Regions from separate parts of the Paenibacillus sp. JT31N11 genome, predicted to be linked through region 1. Evidence: a T-box and tRNA genes for the amino acid it is inferred to sense, from the RefSeq annotation. Region 1 holds a T-box; the other holds one or more tRNA genes.

Region 1 (3,891 bases):
CCCCGCCGTCGCCGTCGCCGCTGAGGTTGACTCCGGGCAGCATGGCGGTACCATGCTGCAGCCGATCCGGATCAATCCCGGAATCGATGACGGCTACGACGACTCCCGTAGTGGAGGAGAACGGACTTTCTGCAGCTCCGCTGGTCAACATGGCAAGCGACCTTCTTTCTAATTAAAAAATAGTGAAGCACCTGAGCAACTTGACCCGTTTACTCCTTCTCGAAATCCAGCACGACCGCATATGCGGCGCCAATGCTTGCAGAGAACTCATTACGGATGAACTGCAGGCTCGTCTTTGCGAGCGGAATTCGCAGCGCTCTTCGCTGCATAGTTTGCTGGACCGCCAGCTTGAAGGGGGCGAGTGTGGCAAAAGGACTGTCGATGATGATGTTCTGCGGGTTCATCAGATTCACGATTTGGGCCAGCGCGAAGCCGATATGTTCACCGGATGCGCGCAGCAGATCCAGGACGCATGCTTCATGCTGAAGTCTGGTGACCAGTGACAGCAGACTTTCTTCCGGATTCGCCGAGGGGTAGCTGGCGCGCAGCTGCTCTCTCACCGCAGGCATGCTGACGAGCGTCTCCAGGCATCCCCGCTGTCCGCAGGCACACAGGGGTCCGTCCATCTGCACGCACAGATGACCGATTTCACCTGCAGTGAAGCTTGCGCCATCATAGACGCGGCCGTCAATAATCTGGGCTCCTCCTACTCCTTCATCCACCCGCAAATAGAAGAGATTGCCGGAGCCACCCGGGGGTAAGGGGACAGCAGACGAAGCCGCCAGCGCAGACGCTCTGACATTGTTCATGACGATGGTTTTCACCGGGAGGCCCTCATCCAGCCGCTCCTTGAGACGGACGTCCCGCCAGTCCAGATGGGACGAGAAGTGCACAAGGCCCAAGTGGGGATCGACCAGCGCAGGTATCGCCGCACCGATGCCGAGCGTCTGGGGGTACTTGTCGAGAAGCCCGCTGCACAAGCTGATCAGCTGCCCGATAAAAGGGTCCGCCTGCATGGACGGGATTGTCCATTCGCCGCTCTCCAGAATGGTGGAGCGGTAGTCGGTGACGACAAATTGGCAGCTTGAATGGCCAATGGAAATTCCGATTGCGGTATGAAAAGCCGGAATCAGCTCCAGCTGGATTCTTGGCCGCCCTGCGCCGCTCTGCTCGTCCAGCCCTTTTTCCTCGACGATCCCCTGCTTGATGAAGCTGTCGATTATGAGCGAAATGGTGTTTTTGCTTAAGCCGAGCAGCTTGGACAGCTCCTGCCGGGAGTGATGTTCCCCGGTGCGAAGCAGCGCCAGGGTGCGTTTTTCATTGCGCTGCCGTAATAATGCGGTTCCTTTGCTCATTGATCCTGCCGTCCTCCAAATAAAATTGAAAATTCCGTTGGTTCAGTTCAGTTTAGTATATGCTGTTCATGAAGCCGGCAGCAAGTCGCATGAATGGGCGGTATACCTTCCCCTTGCAATTTCTCTTCGGATGCATATAATAAACAAATAACAGCTTACAAGCGATGAACGGGACAGTACTTTGCAAAGCGCTGCAAGCAGCGAGCCGGGGCGGTGAAAGCCGGTGCAGCGAGGCATGGGAAGCGGGCCCGGGAGTTGATTGTCCGAATGCGCCTGCCGCTGTAGGATAATCCGGTCACCCCGTTACCGTGTTCAAGCGGCCCCGCTAACGAGGAGAGGCAGCCGGCCAATCGGCCGGCCCCTTCTATTCTAGGCGGGAGCCAGAAGAGTGGTACCACGGACCAGACCTCCGTCTCTTTACAGAGACGGGGGTTTTTGTGTTTTTCATCATAAGCATCCGTTAAAAATCCGAAGGAGGAGAATAAGATGAATCTTTTGCTGAAATGGGCGGCAGAGCGCCTGCAGCCTCATACCGGGCTTTCGCAGACGGAGATTGCCGCTGTGTTGGAGCTTCCCCCGAATCCGGCGCTTGGTGATGTGGCGTTCCCCTGCTACCTGCTGTCCCGCCAATGGAAGCGTCCGCCTGCAGCCATCGCCGGGGAGCTTGCGCCGCTTGTCCAGGACCCGTCTGCCGGTGTGCTCGCAGAAGCCAAGGGTCCCTATTTGAATCTGTTTTTTGAACCTGCCCGCTTTGCTCCAGAGCTGTTTGAAACCATATTGGACGGGGATTTTGCCAAGTCCTCGGAAGGAGAGGGGCAGCGGGTCGTCATCGACCTGTCCTCGCCCAATATCGCCAAGCCGTTTGGAGTGGCGCATCTGCGCTCCACGATGATCGGCCATGCACTCGCCAATCTCTACCGTTTGTCGGGGTATAAGGTGATGACGGTCAACCATATCGGGGATTGGGGAACGCAGTTCGGCAAGCTGATGGAGGCTTACACGCGCTGGGGCGACGAAGCGGCGCTTCAACGGGAGCCGATCCGCGAGAGCCTGCGTCTCTATGTGCTTTTTCATGAGGAGGCCGAGAGGGATCATTCGCTTGAGGATGCGGCGCGCCTCTGGTTCTGGAAGCTTGAGAACGGAGATGCGGAAGCAAAGCGGTTGTGGACGTTTTTCGTATCGTTCAGCATGAAGGAATTCGACCGGATGTATGCGCGTCTTGGGGTTGCCTTTGACCATACGCTGGGAGAGAGCTTCTATAATGATAAAATGGCTGCGGTTGTGAGTCAGCTCACTGAACAGGGGCTTCTTGAGGAGAGCGACGGCGCTCAGGTGGTGCGGCTGGATGAAGAGGGTATGCCGCCCTGCCTCATTTTGAAATCCGACGGCTCGACGATTTACCCGACGCGCGATTTGGCTACCGCGCTGTACCGGAAACGTGAGATGGGAGCCGACCGCCTTCTTTATGTGGTTGGTGCAGAACAGAAGCTTCACTTCCAGCAGGTGTTTGCCGTTCTGCAGCGGATGAAAATGGACGGCGTGGATCGCTGCGAGCATGTCGCCTTCGGATTAATGAAGTTCGAAGGCCGCAAGATGTCCACACGCAAAGGGCAGGTGATCTTTCTTGACACGGTGCTCGATGAAGCGGTCGCCAAAGCGGAAGCGCTCATCGCCGAGAAGAATCCGGAGCTTGCCGGCAGGCGGGAGATAGCCGAGGCTGTCGGCATCGGCGCCATTATCTTCGGCGATTTGAAGCACGGCAGGCAGCTGGAAGTGAATTTCTCGCTGGACGAGGCGCTTCGCTTTGAGGGGGAGACGGGTCCTTATTTGCAATATACCGCGGCAAGGGCGTATAAGCTGCTGGTCAAGGGCGGCTTGACCATCGATGAAGCGATGCAGGCAGTTAAGGATGGCGCTCTGCAAAAAGAGGGAGGCTTCTTATCCCTTCCCGCCGCATGGACCTGTCTCAAAACCTTATCCGCCTATCCGGATGCCATCCGCGAGGCGGTCAAGGCGAATGAGCCTTCCATCTTGGCTAGATATTTGCTCGACGCTGCCAAGGACTTCAACCGATTCTATCATCAGGAACGGATTCTATCGGAAACGCCGGAAGCGACACGGGCGAAGCTTGTGCTTGTGGCTGCCTGCGCCAAGGTCATCCGCAGCGGGCTGACTGTGCTGGGTCTCCAGTCGCCCCGCCAGATTTAGCCGCTGCTTCCGGCGGCATTGAAATCCTTGTTGCTCCTGTATATAGTAGGTATCATAAGAAGCAGGACAGGAGACTAACGACGATGACAGGCAGAGCGAAAGTGCGAATCAAACTAACGAGCGAGCTCGACGGAGAACAGCAAAAGCATGCTTTCATCGGCGAATGGTTCCGCAAAGACCGCACCGTCTATGTCCGCTACGACGAATCCGATGAGAATGGCCAGGTGCGGACGGTCGTTCGCTGGCGCGAAGGCGAGCTCAGCGTCAAGCGTCACGGGGATGTGGAATCGGACCAGTCCTTTGCGGCCGGAGCGCGCCGCTTGGGGCA
Region 2 (3,891 bases), on a different contig from region 1:
CGGCGTAGTCGGTACGGTCCGCACAATATGCGGAGTACCGCTGACCGCAGGGGCTGGATCGCCCTCCACGCTGTCGATGAGCGCAGTAACCGTATAATCGTACGTGTGTCCGTTTACCGCCGAATCATCCGTGTAGGAGGTGGAAGTCAGGTTGGCGGCTATGATTGAAAATGAACCTGATCCTTCTCTCCGCTTCACGTTATAGCCGGTTGCTTCTTCCACCGCATTCCACAGCACATCGACTTGTGAATCTCCCTCTGTCACAGTCAAGCCGCTGACGACTCCTGCTGAGCTTGCTGTCGAATGGGCCTCATTGGAGCCGCCGCTTTCTCCCGCAGCATTGAGTGCCGTAACGGTATAATAATAGACAACGCCGCCGGTCACTGCCGTATCGGAGTATGTTGTCCCGTTAACATTATGGGCGATCTCCGTGTAGGGTCCACCGCTTACAGTGCCGCGTTTGACATTGTATCCGGTGGCATTAGCCGCTGTGCTCCATGCCAGATCCACCTTGGCATTGCCTGCATGCGCGGTCAAATTATCCGGAGCCGAAGGGATAACAGCGCCAGCATGCGGTGTAGCGTTCACTTCATTGGACGGAGTGCTCTCAAGCGAAGTGTTGGAGGCTGTTACGACATAATAGTAAGGCGTATCATTAACGACACTCGAATCGGAATAGGTCGCTTCTGTTACGCTATGTGCGATTTCTGTATACGGTCCTCCGCTTGCGGCGCTGCGTTTGACGTTATAGCCCGTGGCGTCTGCCACGGTGTTCCACGCCAGATTCACCTTGGCATCACCTGCTTGTGCGGTCAAATGATCCGGGGCCGAAATCACAGTACCCGGAAACTGTGGCACCGCTGTAACCGGATCTGTCGACACGATGTCCCCGCCTGCGTTGGTGGCCGTGACCATGTAGGAGTAAGTGGTGCCGTTATTGACATTACTGTCCGTGTAGCTGGTTCCGGTAACAATATCATCGAGATTCGTGTAGGCACCGCCGTTTGTGGAACGTTTGATGGTATAAGCGGTTGCGCCGGCAACGGCATCCCATGTCAAGTCCACTTTTCCGTCACCCGCGGCGGCGGATAGATTGAATGCAATCGTCCCGTCACCTCTGTTCGTAATCGTTACATTATCGAACGAATACAGTTTTGCCGCGGTCAATTGTACTTGCCCCGCTTTGACTTCGTTGGTACCATAGCTTGCGTTAATATCAACCGAGCCAAGGCTTGTGTAATTGGTATCGCCCTGATTTTTTACATAAACCTCGACCTGTTTATCGAACACGCCGATTTTGAATTCATACATCTGGTTTGCAGCAAACTGACAGGCTGCATTGGCTGTGCTGGTGCATAGTGAAACGGTGGGAGATGCAAATCCCGCCGTAACGCTTTTGGGAGAGATTTGAACAGCGACATTATTGGTACTCGTGGCGTATCTAAAATAAACCCTTGCATAAGGGTTGGCGGCTGTATCTCTATTCTCGATACTCAGATTTACCCACGCGTTTACGGGCATCGCCGTCTTGGTTTTAGCGGTACCGTTGGATGTGGTGCCGGTGGCATTCAATGTGCCTCCGTTGGTATCCCATGTTTGGTTTAGGGACCACTTGTCCGTATCCACGGTGCTGCCGGAAAAATCATCGGTAAAGACAACCGTTCCTTCCGTATCGGCTAATGCAACGGGAATCGAAAGCAACGGGATCATGACGAATATAATCAGCCATAGGGTAATCATTGTTTTCTTCACCCTGATTCATCCTCCTCAATTATGAGTTATGCGTGTAACTTGGTCGGCGGTGTTTGCAGCTCTAATGGATCATCCGTTCATTTGACTCCTCCCGAACTCGTGCACGTAAGTAGCTTGCAGTATTGAATTATAGTGAGAAAGAAAAACTATTAGATTAAAACCATTATAATTAATTGTAAATCCATGCCGATATATGTCGAATATGGTCGAAGTTGTGGCTGAATTGTGATGAACCACAACCATTTACCCCGATGAGCGGATTATTATGAGGCGCATATCATGTACAAAACGCCAAAGAAGCAGCCGGGGATTTCCCGCTGCTTCTGAAGGTAATTACATGTCCAAAATATTTTTCGGAAGAGGGCTTGTCAAAATGGCTGGGGACATGTTATATTCTTGTTCTAGGCCCTAAATATTTACGCCTTAACAACTATGCCGTTGTAGCTCAATTGGTAGAGCAACTGACTTGTAATCAGTAGGTTGGGGGTTCAAGTCCTCTCGACGGCACCATGATTGTATTTGAAGCAAGAAGAGGGTTATGGGCACCGTGCCCATTGTCCGCACCAATCAGGTTGCGCCCTTAGCTCAGCTGGATAGAGCGTTTGACTTCGAATCAAAAGGCCGGGAGTTCGAATCTCTCAGGGCGCGCCATCATAACGGGATGTAGCTCAGCTTGGTAGAGCACCTGGTTTGGGACCAGGGGGTCGCATGTTCAAATCGTGTCATCCCGACCATAATGCAATAACCAAAATTCCTTGTATCTGCAAGGTTTTTTTTGTTGTCTTCAGAATCTCTACAGTGATGGCTGCGCCCTAAGGTTGTCCGTTCGATCCAGGAAGGCGGAGACCTTCGCATATAACCCCGTTTTATCAAAATTCACATATTGATTGGCAAAATTCCGCGAGGGATCTCCAGCGTAGAAGCGCTCATACAGCTCATGGCGGGCGCCCAGCTGGCTGCCGATCAAATCCCAGGCAAGCTTGAACAGACGCACCCGCTGATCTGCATCGACCGTTGTGCCGTTCAGATACTTCCGGATCAGGTGAGCAATGGGGCTCTCGAGATCCGCACAGCTGGATGGGACCTGGATGAAGCCGCCCGCGCCGATTGTTTTCAGAATTTCAATGGCCCGGGGATAATAGCGGGTGCCCAGGTTTCTCGCCGTTTCAATGTAGCTGAATTTGGGAATCAGATTCCCGAATTCGTCCAGCCTGGCTTCCACCTCGGAGGCGATGACGAGCGCTTTGATGGATTCGATCTGCGAGACAAGCTCGCCCAGCTTCTCCTGCACATTAATGAAGCCGTCCACGCCAATCTCGCGGGCAATGAAGAACGTGATGCCTGCGACAAATTCCAGCTTGGTCTGCAAGCGGACAATCGATTGGTGATAGGCGAGGCTGTTCGAAGCCTGATTCGTCCTTATTTTCCACAACGCTTCCGGATTGTCATACAGGAGAACCCTTTCCCATGGGACAAGGACATCGTCGAAGAACAGGATCGCATCCATCTCGTCGAACCGGGAGCCCAGCGGGTGATCCTCATTGGGATGATTCTCGGCAAAGGATTCCCGGCATAAAATATGCAGCCCGGCCGAGCTTGCCGGAACAATCAGCATGTTGGCGCATTCCGGATGCGACTGCGGGATTTTCTGGACAGGATAGACGATAAAGTCGTTGGCGTATGGCCCGGCTGTCGCGATCATTTTGGCTCCGCGGATGATTACGCCCTCCGAGGTTTTCCTGATAATGCGGAGAATGGCATCGGGATCCTCGCCGAGCGCTTTCGACCGGTCGGTCTGCGGTTCCCGCTGGACAGCGGTAAGAAACAGATCCCTGGCTTTGGCTTCCGTATAATAGGCTGCGATCTTCACATCGAACTGCTTGTCGAAGGAAGTGTAGCTCTGACGTGTCGCATACCAGCCGGTCAAGCGGGAGCGGGCATAATCCGACAGGCGGCTCATGACTCCGAACGTGCTTTCCGACCAGATCCGGGCGGCGGCGGACCTTTTGTCCAGATCCTCTTTATTATGGGGCACCAGAAAAGCGTGATGTACATAGCTGTCCGTCGACGAATCGTAATGGGCGAGCTGCTCCCGGGTATCGGGATGATCCACCATATCGAACAGCTCACGAATGGTAG

What was found. The T-box of region 1 lies ahead of argS (arginine--tRNA ligase). A T-box ahead of a tRNA ligase gene usually reads a tRNA of that ligase, here a tRNA-Arg.
Region 2: it has a tRNA-Arg gene. The T-box ahead of argS (arginine--tRNA ligase) is inferred to sense a tRNA for this amino acid. The anticodon was not compared.

Annotation. Positions count from the first base shown of each region.
Region 1 is NZ_JBWDNQ010000017.1:114,068-117,958, forward strand. It holds gene AC0YNV_RS34560 (S8 family serine peptidase) at 1-151, opposite strand, end outside; gene AC0YNV_RS34565 (ROK family protein) at 210-1,355, opposite strand; T-box leader at 1,511-1,775, shown strand; gene argS (arginine--tRNA ligase) at 1,842-3,563, shown strand; gene AC0YNV_RS34575 (YwiB family protein) at 3,647-3,891, shown strand, end outside.
Region 2 is NZ_JBWDNQ010000006.1:338,611-342,501, forward strand. It holds gene AC0YNV_RS22195 (S-layer homology domain-containing protein) at 1-1,752, opposite strand, end outside; tRNA gene AC0YNV_RS22200 (tRNA-Thr) at 2,187-2,262, shown strand; tRNA gene AC0YNV_RS22205 (tRNA-Arg) at 2,327-2,403, shown strand; tRNA gene AC0YNV_RS22210 (tRNA-Pro) at 2,410-2,486, shown strand; gene AC0YNV_RS22215 (4-hydroxyphenylacetate 3-hydroxylase family protein) at 2,546-3,891, opposite strand, start outside.